2 regions of the Bordetella genomosp. 8 genome follow, and region 1 is predicted to be linked to the other one. Evidence: riboswitches for the same ligand, from Rfam matches in the RefSeq annotation. Region 1 holds a riboswitch; the other holds the start of a gene.
What was found. Region 1 has a riboswitch for glycine ahead of CAL12_RS25165 (D-amino acid dehydrogenase). Riboswitches for the same ligand answer to the same signal wherever they lie in the genome.
Positions count from the first base shown of each region.

Region 2: linked by a shared signal. The riboswitch ahead of gcvT (glycine cleavage system aminomethyltransferase GcvT) and the one ahead of CAL12_RS25165 (D-amino acid dehydrogenase) in region 1 are both predicted to bind glycine.

Region 1 is NZ_CP021108.1:5,566,883-5,571,354, reverse strand. It holds gene CAL12_RS25175 (CaiB/BaiF CoA transferase family protein) at 1-388, opposite strand, end outside; gene CAL12_RS25170 (glutathione S-transferase N-terminal domain-containing protein) at 569-1,264, opposite strand; glycine riboswitch at 1,399-1,488, shown strand; glycine riboswitch at 1,491-1,585, shown strand; gene CAL12_RS25165 (D-amino acid dehydrogenase) at 1,639-2,868, shown strand; gene CAL12_RS25160 (LysR family transcriptional regulator) at 2,865-3,761, opposite strand; gene glpK (glycerol kinase GlpK) at 4,002-4,472, opposite strand, start outside.
Region 2 is NZ_CP021108.1:580,244-584,715, forward strand. It holds gene CAL12_RS02640 (NAD(P)/FAD-dependent oxidoreductase) at 1-855, shown strand, start outside; gene CAL12_RS02645 (ZIP family metal transporter) at 949-1,839, shown strand; glycine riboswitch at 1,863-1,959, shown strand; glycine riboswitch at 1,994-2,114, shown strand; gene gcvT (glycine cleavage system aminomethyltransferase GcvT) at 2,156-3,259, shown strand; gene gcvH (glycine cleavage system protein GcvH) at 3,359-3,727, shown strand; gene gcvP (aminomethyl-transferring glycine dehydrogenase) at 3,749-4,472, shown strand, end outside.

The DNA of each region.
Region 1 (4,472 bases):
TCTGGCCGTAGCCTGAAATGCGCAGCATGATCAACCGGGGATTCAGCGCGTGCAGGGCTTCCCACGACAGACCCCATTTTTCCATCGTGCCCGGGCGGAAATTCTCGATCAGCACGTCGGCTTCGGCGGCCAGCGTGCGGACCAGGTCCTGGCCTTCCGCCTGGCGCAAGTCGACGCAGACGGATTGCTTGTTGCGCGATTGCGCTTCCCACCACACGGACGTGCCTTCATGCAGCATGCGCCACTTGCGCAGCGGGTCGCCGACGCCCGGCGGTTCGATCTTGATCACCTGCGCGCCGAAGTCGGCCAGGGTTTTCGCGGCGAAGGGGCCGGCGATGAGCTGGCCCAGTTCCAGCACGCGGATGCCCGCGAGTATTTGTCGTGTCATGTCTCCCCCTGCGGTTGGCTGCCAGGGACGGACAGTGTGCCGCAGGCCGGTCGGCGAGGGGAATGACGCATCCGGCTAAGGGGGTTTCCGGAAACGCGAAAGGCGGGCATGCGGGAATACGGGCATGCGGGCGGCCGGGGCCGCGTTGCGGCAAACCCGGCGTCGATGTGGTGGGGACGTTCAGGCCGCCGTGACCGCCAGGCCGCGCTGCACGCCCGGGCGCGCCAAGGCACGGTCCAGCCACGCCTGCACGTTACGAAAGCGGTCGAAATCGACCACCTCGCGGGCTTCATAGAACCCGATCAGGTTGCGGACCCACCCGATCAACGAAATGTCGGCGATGCTGTAGTCCGCGCCCATCACCCAGTCCCGGCCCGCGAGCCGCTGGTCCAGTACGCCCAGCAGCCGTGCCGATTCGGCTGCATAGCGATCGCGCGGCCGCTTGTCCTCATAAGCCTTGCCGGCGAACTTGTGGAAAAAGCCGAGCTGTCCGAACATGGGCCCGACGCCGCCCATCTGCCACATCAGCCACTGGATGGTTTCGTAGCGCGTGTGCGGATCGGTGGAAAGAAACTGCCCCGACTTGTCGGCAAGATAGATCAGGATGGCGCCCGATTCGAACAGGGCCAGCGGCCGCCCGTCGGGGCCGTCCGGATCGTAGATGGCCGGAATCTTGCCATTGGGATTGAGCGAGAGAAAGGCCGGATCGTGGTTGTCGTTCGCCATGATGTCGATGCGATGCGGCTCGTAGGGCAGCCCCGTTTCCTCCAGCATGATGCCGACCTTCACGCCGTTGGGCGTGGGCAGGGAAAAGAGCTGCAGCCGGTCCGGGTGCAGCGCCGGCCAGCGTTTGAATATCGGATGATCGAGCATCACGGCGTTCCTCCAGGGTGTGTCGACGCACGTGCATGATATTCGCATCTGTGCAGGCCGCGTCGGGGAGCGCCGCGACATCGGCAACGCCGATCTTGTGCGGCGGGCTGCATTGGTGCTAATGTCCGGACGTTCTCGATCGTGGCACGGAAGAGATCGGTCATCACGACGACGCCGACGGAGCAACCGCCCCGGAAACTCTCAGGCAAAAGGACCGTGCGACGGGGAACATCTGGAGAGAGGCGCTGATCGCGCCCACCGAAGGGGAGCTTCGCCAAGGATGTACCAGGCGCGGGCGCAAACTCTCAGGTACATGGACAGATGGGGCATGGCGCCGGCCAACCGGCCGGCTATGTCGACCTCCACTGGACCATGTCATGCCACGCATCGCCATCATCGGCGCCGGAATCACCGGCGTCACGACCGCTTACGCCCTTGTCCGCCGCGGCCATGCGGTGACCGTATTCGAGCGCGGCCGCTATGCCGCCATGGACACTTCCTTCGCGAACGGCGGCCAGCTGTCGGCCAGCAACGCCGAAGTCTGGAACAGCCGTGCCACCATCCTGAAAGGCTTGCGATGGATGTTCACGCGCGATGCGCCACTGTTGCTCAATCCGCTGCCCAGCTGGCACAAATACACCTGGATCGCGGAATTCCTGCGACAGATACCCAGATATCGCGCCAATACGCTGGAAACGGTGCGGCTGGCGATCGCCGCGCGCGAGCATCTGTTCGAGATCGCCAGGCGCGAAGGGATAGATTTCGATCTGGAACGGCGCGGCATCCTGCACGTCTACGGGAGCAAGGAGGAGTTCGAGCGCGCGGCGGCGACGAACGCCCTGCTCCGGGAAGGCGGGCTGGAGCGCGATCCGGTCACGCCGGAAGAAATCCAGGCCATCGAGCCGGCGCTGCGGGGGCGTTTCCATGGCGGCTTTTTCACGCCATCCGACTCCACCGGCGATATCCATAAATTCACGCGCGGTCTGGCGGAGGCCTGCGCGCGGCAAGGGGTGGCGTTCCGCTACGACGCTGCCGTGAGCGCGCTCCGGCGCCTTGGCGCCAGTGGCGGGTCTGGCATCGCCATGGACTTCAGCCAGGGCGATGAAGTCGACACGGAAGCCTTCGACGCCGTCGTGGTGTGCGCGGGCGTCGCGAGCCGCCAGTTCGCCGCCATGGCTGGCGACCGCGTGAACATCTATCCGGTCAAGGGCTACTCCATCACCGTCTGCCTGGACGATGCGGAAAGCCAGGCGTCCGCGCCCTGGGTCAGCCTGCTCGACGACGCCGCCAAGATCGTCACCAGCCGGCTGGGGCGGGACCGATTTCGTGTGGCCGGCACGGCGGAGTTGAACGGGTACAACCGGGATATCCGGGCCGACCGCATCGCGCCGCTGGTGAATTGGACCCGCCGACATTTTCCCGGCGCTTCGACGGCGCGGGTGATCCCGTGGGCGGGGCTGCGTCCCATGCTTCCCAGCATGTTGCCCCGGGTCGGGCGCGGCCGGTCTCCGGGCGTGTTCTACAACACGGGGCACGGCCACTTGGGTTGGACCTTGAGCGCGGCAACGGCCGAGGCAGTGGCCGACGCGGTGACGCTTCCGCGCTAGTTCGCCGCGCGCAATTGCGTCAGCAGCATGCGCGCCGCCTGAGTGAGTGTGTCCACATCGCGCACGGCCAATAGCAGCCAGCGCCGCGTCCAGTCGTCGGTGAGTGGAATCAGCTTCAACTGCATCGACCGCGCATGCGGCTCTGCCGCGATGCGCGGCAGCACGCCGATGCCGCGCGTTGCGACCACCATGCGGCAGATCGCGTCGAAGCTGCGGACCTGGATGCGCAGTTTCATGGGCATATCCAGCCGCGTGCATTCCTGCGCCAGCAGGCTGGCCAGCGACGTGCTGGGCGGCAGGCTGACGTAGTCATACTCCAGCGTTTCCGCGAATGCGACGCTGGCGCGCGTGGCCAGCGGGTGGCTGTCGGGCACCACGAGCATGAGCTCGTCGCGCCGATAGGGGAAAGTCTGCAGCCCCGCTTCCGGCGTGCGTTCGCCGAAGATGCCGATGTCGGCGCGGTTCTCCGCCACGGCGGCGACGATGTCGCTGCTGTTCTGTTCTTCCAGGTCGATGCGGACGGCCGGATGTTCCGTCATGAACCGCGACAGGTCGTCAGGGAGGAACTGCGTGATCGACGACGTATTGGCCGCGATCCGAACCTGACCGCGCACGCCTTGCGCGTAATCGGACAGCGTGCCCGCCATCTGGTCGACTTCCTGCAGGATGCGTGTCGCGTGGGCCAGGCAGGCCTGGCCCGCATCGGTCAACTCCACGCCGGCCGCCTTGCGGAACAGCAGCGGCGAACCCAGCGCGGCTTCCAGATCGGAAATCCGCTTGCTGGCCGCGCCCACCGCCAGCCGCGACTGCCGCGCGCCCGCCGATATGCTGCCCAGCCGCGCCACCGAGACGAAGAGCGCCAGCGTCACCAGATCGATACGGGCCAGATTCATTCAATGCTCCACGTTCGCCGCAAAGATTGGGTGCTCCCCGACCCAGGACGCCGCGGATCCGGGTCCCCCGGTCCGCCGGCGTCGCCCCCTTGAGGGGGAAGCGCGTAGCGCTTCGGGGGTGGGGCCCTCCTTCCGCAAAAAACAGGTGCCCCCGACCCGGGACGCCGCGGATCCGGGTCCCCCGGTCCGCTGGCGTCGCCCCCCTTGAGGGGGGAAGCGCGCAGCGCTTCGGGGGGTGGGCTACCTACCCCCTCTACTCCAGTTCTTCGATAACTCCACCGCCTGTCCCCAGCGGCGCAGCCGTGCTTCGCGCTGGTCGGCCGACCAGGTGGGCTCGAAGCGCCGTTCCGCCTGCCATTGGGCGGCGAAGGCGTCCATGTCTTTCCAGAACCCGACCGCCAGCCCCGCCAGTCCCGCGGCGCCGCGTGCCGTCGATTCGGATACGCGCGGCCGCACCACCGGCACGCCCAGGAGATCCGCCTGCATCTGCATCAGCAGGTCGTTGCGCGCCGCGCCGCCATCCACGCGCAGCTCGGAAAGCGCTATCCCGCAGTCCGCCGTCATCGCCGTCATCAGTTCGGCGCTTTGCAGGGCGATGGCTTCCAGCGTCGCGCGCGCCACATGGGCGCGCGTCGTTCCGCGCGTCAGGCCCACCAGGGTGCCACGCGCATAGGGATCCCAATGCGGCGCCCCCAGCCCTGCGAACGCCGG
Region 2 (4,472 bases), 1.2 Mb from region 1:
GAGTGCGACGCCGGCCAGGTGCAGTGGCGCATGCCGTGCACGGTGGCGGAGATCGCCCGCGCGGCGGATGCCGGCTTCGAATTGCGCACCGCCGGCCACGGCCTGCTGCGCGCCGCCAGGGTGGTCCTGGCCACCGGCGGCATGGCGATCCCGCAGCTCGGCGCCACCGATTACGCCTTGAAGGTGGCGCGGCAGTTCGGCCTGAAGGTCGTCGAGCCGCGCCCCGCGCTGGTGCCGCTGACCTTCGACGCCGCGCTATGGTCGCCTTTCGCCGCCTTGTCCGGCGTCGCCCTGGAAGCCGACGTGCGCAGCGGGCAGGGCGAATTCCTTGAAGACATCCTGTTCACCCACCGTGGCCTGTCGGGTCCGGGCATCCTGCAGATCTCCAGCTACTGGAACCCCGGGGAAGCCATCACATTGGATCTGGCCAGCGGCCGCGACCTGGCGCGCGAACTGATCGAAGCCAAGTCCGGCGGGCGCCAGCAGCTCGGCACGGCGCTGTCGGCATTGTGGCCGCGCAGGCTGGCCGAGCAGTGGCTGCATGGGGTCGTGGACGCGCGTGGCCAGCCGCTGGCCGGCGCCCGGCTGGCGGATATTCCGGACAAGGCGCTGCGCGAACTGGCGCGGAACATCCATGCCTGGACCCTGGTGCCCACCGGCACCGCCGGTTATAAAAAGGCGGAAGTCATGCGCGGGGGCGTGGATACGCGCGGGCTGGACCAGAAGAGCATGCAGGCCCGCGCCGTGCCGGGGCTCTATTTCATCGGTGAGGCGGTGGATGTCACCGGCTGGCTGGGCGGCTACAACTTCCAGTGGGCCTGGGCCTCCGGCGTTGCCTGCGGCAGGGCGCTCTGACGCGCCGGCAGCGGCGCGATTTTTGCTCTCTTGCGCATCACGCGTGCGCCGTGCGGGTGAAAAGGACGCGCACCGACCGAAAAGGGACGCAACATGAATACGCACATACGTTCGCTGGCCGATGCCGGCGCCGGCAAGGCCTTGATGGTTGTCGTCCCCTTGCTTGCCGCGCTGGGCGCCTGGGGGATATGGCTGGCGCTGGAAGATAGCCATCCCCAGATCGCCGACGCCTGGCTGGGCGGCCTGATCGCCGCCGGCGCCACGGCCGCCGGCACGCTGCCGGTGATGTTCTCCCAGCGGCTGTCCGAACGGGTGCAGGACACGATGTTCGGTTTCGGCGCCGGCGTGATGCTGGCGGCAAGCGCATTTTCCCTTGTGGCGCCGGGCATCGAGGCCGCGCGCGAGCTCGGCGCCGGCCCGTGGGGCGCCGGCATGACCGTGGGCGCGGCCATCCTGCTGGGCGGGGCAGCCTTGCTTTGGCTGGAGCGCTGCGTACCGCATGAGCATTTCATCAAGGGCAAGGAAGGACATGACGCACGGATGCTCAAGCGCACCTGGCTGTTCATCTTCGCCGTCATGCTGCACAACCTGCCGGAAGGCCTGGCGATAGGCGTGGGATTCGGCGGGACCGATCCCATGCGCGCCGGCGCGCTGGCCACGGGCATCGCCATCCAGGACGTGCCGGAAGGCCTGGTCGTCGCCGTTGCCCTGCTGGCGGCGGGCTACGGGCGCACGTTTGCCGTGGTCCTGGGCATGGTGTCGGGCCTGATAGAACCGATAGGCGCGTTGGCCGGCGCCGCCGTGATGGCGTGGTCGACCGTGCTGCTGCCCTGGGGCCTGGGCTTCGCCGCCGGCGCGATGCTCTTCGTCATCAGCCACGAGATCATCCCCGAATCGCACCGCAAGGGGCACGAGGTCTTCGCCACCGGCGGGCTGATGCTGGGCTTCGTGCTGATGATGCTGCTGGACACCGCCCTGGCCTGAGTTGTATCCTTCGCCACGCTGTCACGCATCGTGCGGGAGAGAGCGGCACGCCCCGGCGCGCCGCCGCCGAAGGCGCAATTCGCCCGGAATCGCTCAGGCAACCCATACCGCAGCATGCCTTGCCCAGGCCGCGCCGCATCGGCGCCCCGGGTGAACACAGCGCTCTGGAGAGATCCGGCCACCCGTCGAGCGGTGCGCCCGGACGCCGAAGGTGCAAACCCGCCATTTTCCATATGCGCGGGGCAACTCTCAGGCAAAAGGACAGAGGGGCGGAAGCGTTTCAACCCGCCCACCGCTGCTGTCCGGAGCCTTTTCCATGTCGCATTCCCTGAAGAACACCCCCTTGGCGCAAGCCCATATCGATGCCGGCGCGCGCATGGTCGACTTCGGCGGGTGGAATATGCCGCTGGCTTATGGCTCGCAGCTGGAAGAGCACCACGCGGTCCGCCAGGACGCCGGCATGTTCGACGTTTCGCACATGCTCAACGTCGACGTCACGGGCGCCGACGCCATGGCCTTCCTGCGCCGCCTGATCGCCAACGACGTCGCCAGGCTGACGGCCACGCCCGGCAAGGCGCTGTACAGCTGCATGCTGAATCCGGAAGGCGGCGTCATCGACGACCTGATCGTGTATTTCTTCGCCGCCGACCGCTGGCGCGTCGTGGTCAATGCCGGCACCGCCGACAAGGACGTCGCCTGGATGCAACGCATCGCGATCGCCTCCCGCCTCGCCGTCTCGATCGCGCCGCGCCGGGATCTGTCCATGGTCGCCGTGCAGGGGCCGAATGCGCGCGCCAAGGTCTGGGCCGCGCGCCCGGCCTGGAAGGCCGATACGGAAGGGCTGACGCCTTTCACGGCCGCGCAATTCGGTACGGACACCCTGGTGGCGCGCACCGGTTATACCGGCGAGGACGGCTTCGAAATCGTGCTGCCCGCCACGGAAGTCGCTGCCTTGTGGCAGGACCTCGCGGCGCAGGGCGTGCGTCCCTGCGGCCTGGGCGCGCGCGACACGCTGCGGCTGGAGGCCGGCATGAACCTGTACGGCCAGGACATGGACGAAATGATCCAGCCCGCTCAGGCCGGGCTGACCTGGACCGTGTCCCTGAAGGATCCCGCCCGCGCCTTCATCGGCCGCGCGGCCATCGAGCAGTTCGGCACGCCGGCGGCCTTCCTGGGCCTGAAGCTGAACGAGCGCGGCGTCATGCGCGCCCACATGGCGGTGCGCACGGCCCACGGCGCCGGCGAAATCACCAGCGGCACGATGTCGCCCACGCTGGGCGTGTCGATCGCTTTCGCGCGCATGCCGCTGGACGTCAAGCCGGGCGATGCGGTCGAAGTGGACATCCGGGGCAAATGGGTGCCGGCCACCGTGTGCAAATTGCCATTCGTCCGCAACGGCAAAGCCGTCGAACAACCGTAAACTGGCGATGCCCATGCCGGCGCGTGCCGCATGGGCGGGGCGCGCATTACTTCTCCATCCATCCTCCATACGGTTTTTGAATTCTTAGGAGCTGCTTCCATGAGCCTGCCCACCGATCGCAAATACACCGAATCGCATGAATGGGTGAAAGCCGAAGGCGACGTGTTCGTCGTCGGCATCACCGACCAGGCCCAGGAACAACTGGGCGATCTCGTTTTCGTCGGCGACGTCAAGGTTGGCGCCAAGCTGGCCGCCGGCGATACGGCCGGCGTGGTGGAGTCGGTCAAGGCCGCGTCGGACATCTATGCGCCGGTCGCGGGCGAAATCGTCGCCTTCAACGACGCGCTGGAAGCCGATCCCGCGCAGATCAACGGCGGCGCCTATACCGCCTGGATTTTCAAGATCAAGCCGGACAATCCCGCCGATCTGGACAAGCTGCTGGACGCTTCCGGCTACGAAGCCCTGTAAGGCCACTTTTCAAGAGAAACCATGTCGCGCCCCCTCGACACGCATACCGATTTCATTCCCCGCCACATCGGGCCGTCCGACGCCGACCAGGCCGCCATGCTGCGCGCGCTGGGCGCGGACAGCCTGGAAGACCTGATCGGCCAGGTGGTGCCGCCGGCCATCCGCACCAAGGCGCCGCTGGCGCTGCCGCCGGCGCGCAGCGAACCGGACGTGCTGGCCGAGCTGCGCGACATCGCGCGCGGCAACCAGGTCTACCGCAGCTATATCGGGCAGGGTTATTACGGCACGCACACGCCCAACGTCATCCTGCGCAACATCCTCGAAAATCCCGCCTGGTACACGGCCTATACGCCTTACCAGCCGGAGATCTCGCAGGGCCGCCTGGAAGCCCTGCTCAACTACCAGACCATGGTCGCGGACCTGACCGGCCTGGACATCGCCAACGCATCGCTGCTGGACGAAGGCACGGCGGCGGCCGAGGCCATGACGCTGGCGCGCCGTGGCGCGAAGTCCTCCAGCAATGTGTTCTTCGTTTCGGGCCACTGCCATCCGCAGACCATCGAGGTCGTGCGCACCCGCGCCGAAGGCCTGGATATCGAGATCGTCGTCGGCGACGAAACCGCCGGCCTGCCGGATTGCTTCGGCGTGCTGCTCCAGTACCCGCGCAGCCTGGGTGGCGTGGACGACTACCGCGCCCTGGCCGAAACCGCGCACGCGCGCGGCGCCGTGGTGGCTTGCGCCACCG